2 linked regions of the Azoarcus sp. KH32C genome follow. The protein of the gene in region 2 binds, or shares a complex with, the protein of the main gene of each other region. Links are inferred from orthologs where the notes say so. Each region holds a gene or a part of one and is shown on either strand. Other genes may lie near its edges. The genes, in order: dapF and AZKH_RS05185.

Region 1 (6,485 bases), 530 kb from region 2 along the record:
GTCCGCGAGAATCGCGTCGAGGATGCCGTCGGACACTTGGTCCGCGACCTTGTCGGGATGGCCTTCCGAGACCGATTCCGAGGTGAAGAGGAATTCCTTGCTCACTGAGCTGCTCCTGAAAAACAAAAATCCCCGGTGCTGTCCGGCGTTGCCGGCTCCGGGGATTTCGTCGAGCAGGCGACGCTTTAGCAGTACTTGTTTGTCGCGACCGGTTTGGTGCGTTCGCAACGCCGCCCTGCAAGTTGTCGTATTAACTCGGCGGCTAAGCGATAATTATAGCTTCCCTATTCAGTCGGTCAATTGCGCGTCGCCCGTCGGCTCGCACGGGGGCCGACGCTTGTGATCGTGACCGTCGATTTTCTCTTCCGTGTTCTGTCCCGCTTTTCGCTCGCCTGGCTGCACCGCCTGGGCGGCGTTGCCGGCTGGCTGACCTGGCGCTTCTCGCCAACCTATGCCCGCCGTCTCGAGGAAAACCTGACCCGTGCGCTGGGCCGCAAGGATCCCGCGATCCTGCGCGCCGCGATCCGCGAAGCCGGCCGCCAAGCCCTCGAATTGCCTTACGTGTGGCTGCGTCCGCAGGACGAGGTGCTGTCGCGCATCGTCCGCGTCGAAGGCGCCGAGCTGCTCGTGCAGGCGCGTGCGGACGGCGCCAGCGTGCTGCTGCTGACGCCGCATCTAGGCTGCTTCGAGATGTGCGCCCAGTACTGTTCGACGCATGGCCCGATCACGGTGCTGTTCCGTGAGCCGCGCAAGGCGGCGCTGGGGCCCCTGATGGAGGCGGGGCGCAAGCGCGGCAACATCAATGTGGCGCCGGCCGACGTCTCGGGCGTGCGCCGTCTCGTGAAGGCGCTGCGCGGCGGCGAGATGGTCGGCATGCTGCCGGACCAGGCCCCGGGGCAGGGCGAGGGCGTGTGGGCGCCGTTCTTCGGCAAGCTCGCGTGGACGATGACGCTCGCCGCGCGCCTGTCGGAAGTGAAGGGCGTGCGCGTGATCATGCTGTGGACCGAGCGCCTGCCGCGCGGCGAAGGCTACGTGCTGCGCCTGTCGGAGCCGGCCGAGCCGATCACCGGTTCGCTGGAGGAACGCTGCGTGGCGATCAACCGCGAGATCGAGCGCCTGATCCTCGCGTGCCCGCAGCAGTACCTGTGGGGCTACAACCGCTACAAGCGTCCCTCCGGCGTCGAGCCGCCGCCGGCCGAGGGGGGCGCGCAATGAGAATCCTGAGCTATCTCGCGGTCGCCGTCTTCTGGCTGCTGCACTGGTTGCCGCTGCCGGTGCTGGCCGTGCTGGGCGAGTGCTTGGGCGAACTGCTGTTCCTGTTCGGGCGCCATCGCCGCCATGTCGTCAGCGTCAATCTGCGCCTGTGCTTCCCTGAGCTCGACGACGCAGCCCGGCGGCGCCTCGCGCGTGCGCATTTCCGCGCGCTCGGCCGCAGCCTGCTGGAGCGCGGGCTTGTGTGGTGGGCGAGCAAGGAGCGGCTGAAAAAGCTGATCCGCTTCGAAGGGGTGGAGCATCTGCGTGCGCTCGTCGACGCCGGCACGCCGGTGATGATGCTGTCGCCGCACTTCCTCGGCCTTGACATGGGCGGCGCGCGCATCGCGATGGAGTTCGACAGCGTCAGCGTCTACGCGCGGCAGAACAACCCGGTCTTCGACCGCCTGCTGTATCACGGCCGCAGCCGTTTCGGCGACCAGCTGCTGCTGTCGCGCCAGGACGGGGTGCGTGGCACGATCAAGGCGATGAAGGCCGGACGGCCCTTCTACTATTTGCCGGACATGGACTACGGGCGCAAGGATGCGATCTTCGTGCCCTTCTTCGGCGTGCCGGCGGCGACGATCACCGGCGTGTCGCGCCTCGCGCGTCTCGCGCGCGCGGCGGTCGTCCCCTGCGTGACGCGCCAGTTGCCGGGCGGGCGCGGCTACGTGGTCGAATTCGGCGCGCCGTGGGCCGATTTTCCGACCGAGGACGTCGAGGCTGATACCCTGCGCATGAACCGTTGGCTCGAATCGGTGGTCCGTACGATGCCGGAGCAGTATTACTGGGTGCACCGCCGCTTCAAGACCCGCCCGCGCGGCGAGCCGCGGCTATATTGACATGACCGCCGCACCGGGCGGGAAGTGGACTCCCCCCGGTCGCTGCGCGAGAATTCCCGGATTCGCCCCGCGCGGATCCCCCGCCACCCTCCTACCCGAAGATTCGCCATGCGCCTGCGCTTTGCCAAGATGCACGGACTGGGCAACGATTTCGTCGTCATCGACGCGGTCCGCCAGTCCGTCGAGCTGACTCCCGAACGCGTCCGTTTTCTCGCCGATCGCCATTTCGGCGTCGGCTGCGACCAGCTGCTGGTGGTCGAACCGGCCTCGCAGCTCGGCGTCGATTTCCGCTACCGCATCTTCAACGCGGACGGCGGCGAGGTCGAGCAGTGCGGCAACGGGGCGCGTTGTTTCGTGCGCTTCGTGCATGAGCAGGGCCTGACCGAGAAGCGCGAGATCCGCGTCGAGACGAAGTCGGGAGTGATCGCGCCCAAGCTCGAAGAAAGCGGGCTCGTGACCGTCGACATGGGCGTGCCGGTATTCGAGCCGGCGCGCGTGCCCTTCGTGTCGGACTCCGACGCGGTGGTTCAGCCGCTCGACGTTGCGGGCGAGACGGTGGCGATCACCGCTGTGTCGATGGGCAATCCGCATGCGGTGCAGGTCGTCGCCGACGTCGACAGCGCGCCGGTTGCGAGCCAGGGGCCGCTGATCGAGAACCACGCCCGTTTCCCGGCGCGGGTGAACGCCGGCTTCATGCAGGTTGTCGACGAGCACAACATCCGCCTTCGCGTGTACGAGCGCGGCGCGGGCGAGACGCTTGCCTGTGGCACGGGCGCCTGCGCCGCGGTCGTCGCCGGCATCAGCCGCGAACTGCTCGCGTCGCCGGTGCGCGTGCAGACGCGCGGTGGCGAACTCGACATCGCCTGGGGCGGTCCGGGCCAGCCCGTGATGATGACCGGCCCCGCCGTGACCGTATTTGCCGGCGAGATCGAACTCGCCTGAACCCTACCCCCGGGGCGTCCTCCGCCCGACTGGAGTTGTCTGCAATGAATGCCGCCGATGTCGCACGTTACTTGAAGGAAAACCCCGATTTCCTGTCCGATCACGGAGAGTTGTTTGCCGAACTGACGGTGCCGCACCCGCACGGTGGGCAGGCGATCTCGCTTTCCGAGCGGCAACTGCACGCGCTGCGCGACAAGATCCGCCTGCTCGAAGGCAAGCTCGCCGAGCTGATCCGCTTCGGCGAGGAGAACGACGAGATCGGCGGCAAGGTGCATCGCATGAGCCTCGAGCTGCTGGCCGCGGAAGACTACGAGAGCCTGCGCAGCGTGCTGTTCGAAAGCCTGCGCAGCGACTTCTCGGTGCCGAATGTCGCCCTGCGCGTGTGGAACAGCGTGCTGACGCGCGCCGGCGAGGATTTTTCGCCGGTCAGCGAATCGGTGCGCTTCTTCGCCGGCGACCTGCGCCACCCCTACTGCGGCGCACCCGGCAACCTCGAGGTGCTGGACTGGTTCGGCGTCGTTGCGCCGCACGTGCGCTCGGTCGCGCTCGTGCCGCTGCGCCGCGACGCTCAGGTGTTCGGCCTGCTCGCGCTCGGTAGCGAAGAGGCCGAGCGCTTCTACGCGGAGATGGGCACGCTCTACCTGTCGCGCATCGGCGACCTCGTCGCCGCCGCCCTGCGCCGCCAGCTCGGCTGAGCATGGACGCGCCGCGGGAAGACGAGAGCGGGGCGCTGGAGCCGCCGGAGTGGCTGGCCCCCTATCTCGACTACCTCGCGAGCCAGCGGCGCGCCGCCCCGCTGACACTCGAAAACTACCGCCGCGATCTCCAGCGCCTCCATGCCTTGTGTGACGGACGTTCGCCGGTCGATCTGACCGCCCATGACATCCGCCGCTTCGTGGCGCGCCTGCATGGACAGGGGCTGGGCGGGCGCTCGATCGCGCGCGTGCTGTCGGCGTGGCGCGGCCTCTATCGCTGGCTGATCCGCCATCGGCGGGTGCTGCAGGTGAATCCCGTCGAAGGCGTGCGCGCGCCGAAGTCGCCGCAGCGCCTGCCGAAGGCGCTGTCGCCGGATCAGGCCCAGGCGCTTCTCGACGCGCCCGGCGAGGAGCCGCTCGACGTGCGCGACCGCGCGATGTTCGAGCTCTTCTATTCGTCCGGGCTGCGCCTGGCCGAACTCGCGGCGCTCGATATCGGCGGCGGACTCGATCCCGTCGAAAGCATGGTCACGGTGCGCGGCAAGCGCAACAAGATGCGCACGGTGCCGGTCGGCAAGCCGGCGCTCGCGGCCGTGCAGGCCTGGCTCGCCGAGCGCGCTGCCTTCGTCCTGGCTGAGGGTGAGGCAGCGCTCTTTGTCACGCGCTCGGGCGGGCGCATGAGTCCCGGCGCGATCCGCTCACGGCTCGCGGCTTGGGCGCAGAAGTGCGGGCTGGGTGTGCACGTGCATCCACATATGCTGCGTCACAGTTTCGCCAGCCACCTGCTGCAGTCGAGCGGCGATCTTCGCGCCGTGCAGGAGTTGCTCGGCCATGCCAGCATTCGCAGCACGCAGGTGTATACCCACCTCGATTTCCAGCATCTGGCGAAGGTCTACGACGCGGCGCATCCCCGTGCAAAGCGCCGCTGAGAAACCCCTGAGAAGCGCATAGAACGGGCGTTCCGCGTGGAGTGCAAATATGTGTGAATTTGTGCCCAAATCGGGTAGCAACATTAGCGGGAGGTGATGGGGTCTGGGCTATGCTCGGCTAGAAACCTGCTCGCTAAAGGGGTCGGAACAGAGTCTGGATGCGACCGAGTTTTGATGACGGCTGCCTTGTGTGCCCCGAGGAATGGGCGAAGAAATGAGGCGGTCATGCCCAACAACGAAAATCCGCGAATCAATTATTCCATGGGCAAGTCTTACACTGCGCCGAACATGCGCCCGGGGACACTCGATCCAGGCGCAAAGATATTGCGCGCCGCGGCAGTCCTGCTCGCGCGCTACCAGATCCGCAGCCTGCGGCGGCTGTTTGAGGAGTTCGAGCGCGACATCCTCCTGCCGATCCTGCTCGGCGAAATCGCATTACATAATCTCGGCGCCCTCGAGAATGGCGTCAACGCAGGCATCTTCGACGACATGCCGTCGTTGATGGTGAAATTGCGGCCCTGTAACGCTTACTCGATCGCGGCAGCGACGGGCCTGCCGCGCGAGACCGTGCGACGCAAGATCGCGCGCCTGGCCGAATTGGGCTGGATCATGCGGCAGGACAACGGTCACCTGTTCCTGACCGAGCAGGCGGTGCAGCATTTCGGCGACCTGCTCGGTTCGCGCGACCTGCCCGAGCTGCTCGAGACGGCCGACCGGCTTCGGCGCTTCATCGAGGACTGAGCCCCGCCGTCTGGCGACGGCGGCAGGCAGGCGATACACTCTCGCGCCTGTCCCTTCCTGCGGTGCCGTCCCATGTCCAAGCTGATCCTCAAATCCGGCAAGGAGCGCTCGCTCCTGCGCCGTCACCCGTGGGTGTTCGCCGGTTCCGTCGAGCGGCTGGACGGCCGTGCGCGGCCGGGCGACACCGTCGAAGTCGTCGCCGAAGACGGGCGTGAGCTCGGGCGCGCCGCGTGGTCGCCCGAATCGCAGATCCGCGCACGGATGTGGACCTTTGCGTCGGACGTGTCGATCGACCACGCCTTCTTCAAGCGCCGCGTCGCCGAATCGGTGGCCCGCCGTGCGACGCATCCGCTGCTCGCGAACGAGAGCGGGGTGCGCCTGATCCACGGCGAATCGGATGGCCTGCCGGGCGTCATCGCGGATCGCTTCGGCGACGTCGTCGTCGTGCAGCTGACGAGCGCGGGCGCCGAGAAGTGGCGCGATGCGATCGTTGCCGGGCTGGTGCAGGCGACCGGCTGCAAGGCCGTCTATGAGCGCTCGGATTCGGACGTGCGCGGGCTCGAAGGGCTGGGGCCGAAGACGGGCTGCGTGTACGGCGAACTTCCCGAAGGGGCGCTCACGATCGTCGAGAACGGGGTGCGCATGGAAGTCGACGTCGTCGCCGGCCACAAGACCGGCTTCTACCTCGACCAGCGCGAAAACCGCAAACTGACGGGCATGCTCGCAGCCGGGCGGAGCGTCTTGAACTGCTTCTGCTACACCGGGGGCTTTTCGCTGCAGGCGCTCGCCGGGGGGGCGACCTCGGTGCGGTCGATCGATTCGTCAGGCCCCGCGCTGGAAGTCGCGCGCCGCAACGTTGCGCTCAATCCGCAGCTCGACGCGTCGCGCGCCGAGTGGATGGAGGCCGACGTGTTCGCGGCGCTGCGCGCGCTGAAGGCGGAAGGGCGGCGCTTCGACCTGATCGTGCTCGATCCGCCGAAGTTCGCGCCGTCCGCGGCGCATGCCGACCGCGCTTCGCGCGCCTACAAGGACATCAACCTCTTCGGCTTCCGCCTGTTGAATCCGGGCGGGATCCTGATGACCTA
Region 2 (6,523 bases):
GGTGGAGGCGACGATGGATAGCCGCGTGATCCGCATCGCCGAGAACGGGGCCTTCTCGGGTACTGTCGGTATCGACGTCGCCGAGGTGCATGGCCGTTTCGACGGCGAACTGACCGCGCGCAGCCAACTCGTGATTCATTCGACGGGTCGTGTCAGCGGCAAGATCCGCTACGGCAAGATCCTGATCGAAGAGGGCGGCGAGATCTCCGGCGACGTGCAGTCGATCGCCGCGTCGCAGGGCGGTGCCGGCAAGGAGCCGATGCGCTCGGTGGTGCGCGAAGAGTCGCCGATCAAGGTCGCGGTCGGCAGCTGAGGTTTGGCTGCCCGGTCCGCCGGGCTCAATGGTCGTCGTCTTCGTCGAAGGCGACCGTGAAGCGCGACAACAGTGCCTGCAGGGCGGCACTGTTGTCGGGCTTCTCCAGTTCGAACAGCCGGAAACCGGTGCTGAACAGCTCCGGATTGGTATCTCGTCCGGACCACATCGATTTCGCGATCAGCTTGACGCTGCGCGGATTCCCATGATCGTCGGGCAGGTCGATGCGCAGGCGGTAGAGGCGGTCGACCGGCAGCCTACTCGGCCCATAGACGAGCAGCCCGCCCTTGCTGATATCCCCGATCCGCCCGATGAATTGCCCTGTCTCGTCGTCGTAGACGCGAAACGAAATGGCGATCGAGCGGCGGCGATACAGTCGGTGTTCCATTCAGACTCCAGCTTTCGTGACGGCGGCGGATGCGTTCAGTTCCTGTGGGTGCGCCCGTCGTCCGAGGCGAACTTCAGCGATTGGTAGGCCCAGCGTCTTTCCCAGGCCGTCCGCACCATGTTCGGATATTCAGGTTTGCCGAGGCTGCCGTTGTAGCGGCCGAGCGCGCGATACAAATCGCCGCGTTCGATATCCAGATAGTGGCGCAGGATCGTGCAGCCGTAGCGCAGGTTGGTCCGCAGGTTGAACAGGTTGTCGTCCGGCTGGCCGATCAGCTTCGTCCAGAACGGCATCACCTGCATGAAGCCCCGCGCGCCGGCGCTCGACACCGCATACTTGCGGAAGGCACTTTCGACTTCGACGAGGCCGAGGACCAATTGTGGATCCAGTCCGGCGCGAGTGGCCTCGTAGTGCACCGAGACCAGCAGATCCTCGCGATAGGCGCGGTCGGGAATGCGCCGCTCGAGCCGCCGCGACATCTCTCCGAGCCAGCGCGCCCGCTCCACGGGATCGGCGATCAGCAGCTCAGGCGCGCGCATGTCGCTCACCGCGGCGTGCAAGGCTGCACGTACGCTCGCCGCCAGCGGCTCATAGAGCTGGTTGCCGGCATGGGCGAGCATAGCCGTTGCCGCGAGCGCCATCGCCAGAAGCGCGCGCGACAAGGCACCTGACAGGATCCGGCGGCTCGACGTCATCCGTGTCGTTATAGCCGAGCCTTACGCCGTCTGCAGCTTCGCGGCGACGAAGGCGGCGAGTTCGGCCACCGGCACCTTGGTCGCCTCGGCATCACGCCGGCCCTGGTATTCGGCCACGCCTTCCTTCAGACCGCGGTCGCCGATCACGACGCGGTGCGGCACGCCGATCAGCTCCCAGTCGGCGAGCATGACGCCCGGCCGCTCGTCGCGATCGTCGAGAATCGCATCGACGCCCGCGGCGATCAGACCCTCGTACAGCTTCAGCGCCTCCTCGCGCACCGCTTCCGACTTGCCCCAGCCCACCGGGCAGACGACGATGCGGAAGGGGGCGAGCGCGTCCGGCCAGATGATGCCGCGAGCGTCGTTGTTCTGCTCGATCGCCGCGCCGAGGATGCGCGTCACGCCAATCCCGTAGCAGCCCATCTCGAAGTGCTTCGGTTTGCCGTCCACATCGAGGAAGGTCGCGTTCATCGACTTCGAATACTTGTTGCCGAGGTAGAACACGTGGCCGACTTCGATGCCGCGCTGGATCGCGAGCTTGCCCTTGCCGTCCGGGCTCGCATCGCCCTCGATGACGTTGCGCAGGTCGACGACGAGATCCGGTTCGGGCAGGTCGCGGCCCCAGTTCGCACCGGTGAAGTGGAAGTCCTCCTCATTCGCGCCGCAAATGAAATCCGCCATGTTGGCGACGGTGCGGTCGGCGACGATCTTCACCGGCTTCTTCAGGCCGATCGGGCCGAGGTAGCCGGGCTTGCAGCCGAAGTGCTCGTCGATCTCGGCTTCGGTCGCGAAGCGGAAACCGGCCTTCAGGCCCTCGACTTTGCTCGCTTTCACCTCGTTCAGTTCGTGGTCGGCGCGCACGAGCAGCAGCCAAACGGTGATGCCCTTCGGCTGGCCCTTGTCGTCCTCGTCGTCGGTTGCGAGCACTAGCGACTTGACGTTCGTCGCGAGCGGCACGCCCAGCAGCTCGGCGACGCTCGCGCAGGTCGTCTTGCCCGGAGTCAAAGTCTTTTCGAGCGCCTTCGTCGGTGCGGCACGCGAAGCGAGCAGCGGCAGCGCCTCGGCAAGTTCGATATTCGCCGCGTAGTCGGAATCCGGGCAGTAGACGATCGCGTCCTCGCCCGTGTCGGCGATCACCTGGAACTCGTGCGAGCGGTCGCCGCCGATCGCGCCGGTATCCGCCGCGACGGCCCGGTAGGTCAAGCCCAGGCGGTCGAAGATGCGGCAGTACGCGGCATACATCGCGTCGTACGTGCGACCCGCGGCCTCGACGTCACGGTCGAAGGAGTAAGCGTCCTTCATCGTGAACTCGCGCCCGCGCATCACGCCGAAACGCGGCCGGCGCTCGTCGCGGAACTTCGTCTGGATCTGGTAGAAGTTCTTCGGCAGCTGGCGATAGCTCTTCAGCTCCTGGCGTGCGATGTCGGTGACGACTTCTTCCGAGGTCGGCTGCAGCGCAAAGTCGCGCTCATGGCGATCCTTGAAGCGCAGCATCTCGTCGCCCATCTTCTCCCAGCGGCCGGTCTCGGCCCACAGCTCGGCCGGCTGCACCATCGGCATCGTCAGTTCGAGCGCGCCGGCGCGGTTCATCTCCTCGCGCACGATGTTCTCCACCTTGCGGATCACGCGCAGCCCCATCGGCAGGTAGCTGTAGATGCCGGCCGCAACCTTGCGGATGAAGCCGGCGCGCAGCATCAGTTTCTGGCTGGTGATCTCGGCGTCGGAGGGGGCTTCCTTGAGGGTCGAAATGAAGTACTGGCTGGCGCGCATAGTGGGTCCGCGGTGAGTCGATCGGGCAAACGTAACATTTTATCCTTTACCGATGCGCTCGGGTACGCGCAGCGGGGCTTAGGGCGCCGCCTTTCCAATGCATGGCAAGTGTGAAAAAATCTGTCCAATTCTTGAATTGAAGGTTCAATCATGCTCGACCGTGAAGGCTATCGCCCGAACGTCGGCATCGTTCTGGTGAACGCGCGTAACGAGGTATTCTGGGGCAAGCGAATCCGCGAGCATTCGTGGCAGTTCCCGCAAGGGGGCATCAAGCACGGTGAAACACCCGAGCAGGCGATGTTCCGCGAACTGTTCGAGGAAGTGGGGCTGCGCCCCGAGCACGTGAAGATTCTCGCTCGTACGCGTGGCTGGCTGCGGTATGACGTTCCGAAACACTGGATCAAACGCGAATGGCGCAACACCTATCGAGGGCAGAAACAGATCTGGTTCCTGCTCCGGCTGGTCGGTCGCGATTCCGACGTCTGCCTGCGTGCCAGCAATCACCCCGAGTTCGATGCCTGGCGTTGGAGCGACTACTGGGTGCCGCTTGACGCGGTGATCGAATTCAAGCGCAAGGTGTATCAACTGGCCCTGCTTGAATTGGCACGCAACCTCTTCCGGGTGAGTCCGCAGGATCTCCCCGAGGCCTACCGGGCCGGCGTCGAAACCCCGGAGTCCTGAGGTCCGACCATTCGCCGTATTGCATGCCTCCGGGTATGCAGTACGGCGAATTTCTTTTTGGCGTCGGCATCGCTCGCCGGCCGCCTCCGTTGCCCCGCTTCTGAACTCGTCTGCGTCATGGCGGTCAACCTGCGGTGCCGTGTGGGTTTGGCACGGGCGCCCGGATCGGACGCCCGCTCGCGGGGCGTGGTCTGGCCACGGCAGTCGCAAGAGCCGCATTCCTGTTCCGTCGCCCCATCGTCCGTGGTCCTCAAAGGGAGGTGCATATGAACCGGGAATTCGATCCGCTTCCGCAGGCGAGCCTCGCCGGCCTGTACTGCGAAGTGGCGCACACCGATAGCACTACCAAGGTTTCGCAGCATTCCCCGGCCGTCGAGGTGATGACCGACCTGACCCGCATCCCGGCAGCAACAATATCCGCCGAAACCCCGCTGGCCGAAGCCAACCGCGCGATGATGCTGCGCGGCGTTCGCCTGCTGCTCGTGACGGATTCGCGGCATCAGGTCCGGGGTGTGATCACCGTCGCCGATCTGCTCGGCGAGCGTCCCGTGCATACGGCCCGCGAACACGGCATCCCCCCCGGTGAACTGACTGTCGCGAACGTCATGACTCCGCTGGAAAGGACCGAGGCGGTGGAGCTCGGCGAAGTCATGCGCGCCGACGTCGGCCATGTCGTCGCGACCTTGCGGCGTTCCGGACGCCAGCACGCGCTGGTGCTGGATCGGCTCGAAGGCGGACGGGGCATCATCCGCGGCATCTTCTCTCTGTCGCAGATCGCGCGCCAACTCGGCGAACCCCAGCCGCTCAGCACCGAAATCGCGCGGACCTTTGCCGAGATCGAAGCCGCCATCGCCGCGTGAAGGCGCGCTGCCGCCGCAGTGGGGCGGAGATGGGGCATAGGCTCGTCCGATAAGGGACATAGGGGCGTTCAATTGCCCTTTGGCGAAAACGCCTTCTATGTTTGAGATATCCCCGGCTGAGGTCGGGGATTCTCCATCCAACTTCTGCGAGGAGAGCAGCGATGCAACTCAAAGGATCCAAAACCGAAAGTAACCTGAAGGCCGCATTTGCCGGCGAATCCCAGGCCAACCGACGCTACCTGTACTTTGCCGCAAAGGCCGACGTCGAGGGCCAGAACGACGTCGCCGCCGTCTTCAGATCGACTGCCGAAGGCGAGACCGGCCATGCGCACGGTCATCTCGAATACCTCGAAGTCAGCGGTGATCCGGCGACCGGCCTGCCCATCGGCAAGACGCGCGCCAATCTCGCTGCGGCCATCGCCGGCGAGACCCACGAGTACACCGACATGTACCCCGGCATGGCGCGGGTTGCGCGCGAAGAAGGCTTCGAGGAAATCGCCGATTGGTTCGAAACCTTGGCGAAGGCCGAGCGTTCGCACGCCAACCGCTTCCAGAAGGCACTCGACGCCTTGCAGGACTGAGCGGCCTCGTCCCGTCTGGGCCGGGCGGTCCTGCCCGGTCGGTTTTCCGGCTCGCATCGCGAGAGGAGGGCGATCATGTCGACTCGCGAAGGCAGTCTCGAAGCCCCACGGCGCCACCCCGTCGCATGGCGCGAGGCCGATTACTACGACGACGCGTCGCTCAAGCGCGAGCTCGAACGCGTCTTCGGTATCTGCCACGGATGCCGGCGCTGCGTGAACCTGTGCAACGCCTTCCCGACCCTGTTCGACCTCGTCGACAACGGTCCGACCGGCGAAGTCGACGGCGTCGACAAGCGTGATTTCATGAAGGTCGTCGATCAATGCTACCTGTGCGACCTGTGCTTCATGACCAAGTGTCCCTATGTGCCGCCGCATGAATGGAACGTCGACTTCCCGCACCTGATGCTGCGTGCAAAGGCCGCGAAGTTCCGCAAAGGTGACGTGCGCCTGCGCGACCGCATCCTGACGAGCACCGATGCGCTCGGAAAACTCGCAGCCATTCCCGTCGTCGCGCAAACGGTCAATGCCGCCAATCGCAATCCGGCGCTACGCACGGCACTGCAGTCGATGCTCGGCGTCGACAAGCGCCGCGAGCTCCCCCCCTATGCACCGCGCCGCTTCCGCTCGACGGCAGCGACAAGCGAGGAGGGAGAGGTGCGTGACGGGGAGCGTACGCCTGGCAAGGTCGCGATTTTTGCGACCTGCTATATCAACTACAACGAACCCGGGATCGGTCACGACTTGGTCGCGATCCTCGCCCACAACGCGATCCCGACCGTGCTCGCTCCGCAGGAAGCCTGTTGCGGCATGCCGCGCCTCGAACTCGGCGACCTCGAAGGCGTCGAGCGGCTGAAGGACCTCAACATTCCAGTGCTCGCGGAGCTCGCGCATGCCGGCTACGCGATCCTTGCCGCGATTCCGTCCTGCGCGCTGATGTTCAAGCAGGAACTGCCACTGCTCTTCCCCGAGGATGCCGACGTACGGCTCGTCGCCGACGCGATATTCGACCCCTTCGAGTATTTCGCGCTGCGCTATCGCGACGGCCTGCTCAACACCGACTTCAAGGCCCCGTTGGGTAAGGTCGCGTACCACATCCCTTGCCATGGACGGGTACAGAACATCGGACAGAAGACGCGCGAACTGCTCGAACTCATTCCGGGCACGGAGGTCACGACGATTGAACGCTGCTCCGGCCACGACGGCACCTGGGGCGTCAAGCAGGAGTATTTCGAGCA

The links.
Region 1: the proteins of AZKH_RS05185 (region 2) and dapF are in contact, whole or in part, in a solved structure (PDB 5YGU), measured with the Escherichia coli proteins. The link is inferred for Azoarcus sp. KH32C from one-to-one orthologs.

The regions. Positions count from the first base shown.
Region 1 is NC_020516.1:613,438-619,922, forward strand. Bases 1,280-4,118 are described here. They hold dapF (diaminopimelate epimerase), read left to right. Parts: upstream 1,280-2,201; coding sequence 2,202-3,035; downstream 3,036-4,118. Other genes in these bases: AZKH_RS02725 (lysophospholipid acyltransferase family protein), read left to right, coding at 1,280-2,093; AZKH_RS02735 (DUF484 family protein), read left to right, coding at 3,080-3,730; xerC (tyrosine recombinase XerC), read left to right, coding at 3,733-4,118. Also shown: metK (methionine adenosyltransferase), read right to left, coding at 1-105; AZKH_RS02720 (lysophospholipid acyltransferase family protein), read left to right, coding at 346-1,215; more of AZKH_RS02725, read left to right, coding at 1,221-1,279; more of xerC, read left to right, coding at 4,119-4,659; AZKH_RS02745 (helix-turn-helix domain-containing protein), read left to right, coding at 4,948-5,400; AZKH_RS02750 (class I SAM-dependent rRNA methyltransferase), read left to right, coding at 5,473-6,485. UniProt on the Escherichia coli protein: Involved in the succinylase branch of the L-lysine biosynthesis and in the biosynthesis of the pentapeptide incorporated in the peptidoglycan moiety. Catalyzes the stereoinversion of LL-2,6-diaminopimelate (L,L-DAP) to meso-diaminopimelate (meso-DAP).
Region 2 is NC_020516.1:1,141,679-1,148,201, forward strand. The notes cover bases 2,205-5,081. They hold AZKH_RS05185 (RNA pyrophosphohydrolase), read left to right. Parts: upstream 2,205-3,316; coding sequence 3,317-3,847; downstream 3,848-5,081. Other genes in these bases: AZKH_RS05180 (proline--tRNA ligase), read right to left, coding at 2,205-3,166; AZKH_RS05190 (CBS domain-containing protein), read left to right, coding at 4,114-4,707; AZKH_RS05195 (rubrerythrin family protein), read left to right, coding at 4,869-5,081. Outside these bases: AZKH_RS05165 (polymer-forming cytoskeletal protein), read left to right, coding at 1-313; AZKH_RS05170 (PilZ domain-containing protein), read right to left, coding at 339-701; AZKH_RS05175 (lytic transglycosylase domain-containing protein), read right to left, coding at 737-1,396; more of AZKH_RS05180, read right to left, coding at 1,418-2,204; more of AZKH_RS05195, read left to right, coding at 5,082-5,288; AZKH_RS05200 (heterodisulfide reductase-related iron-sulfur binding cluster), read left to right, coding at 5,364-6,523. UniProt on the Escherichia coli protein: Master regulator of 5'-end-dependent mRNA decay.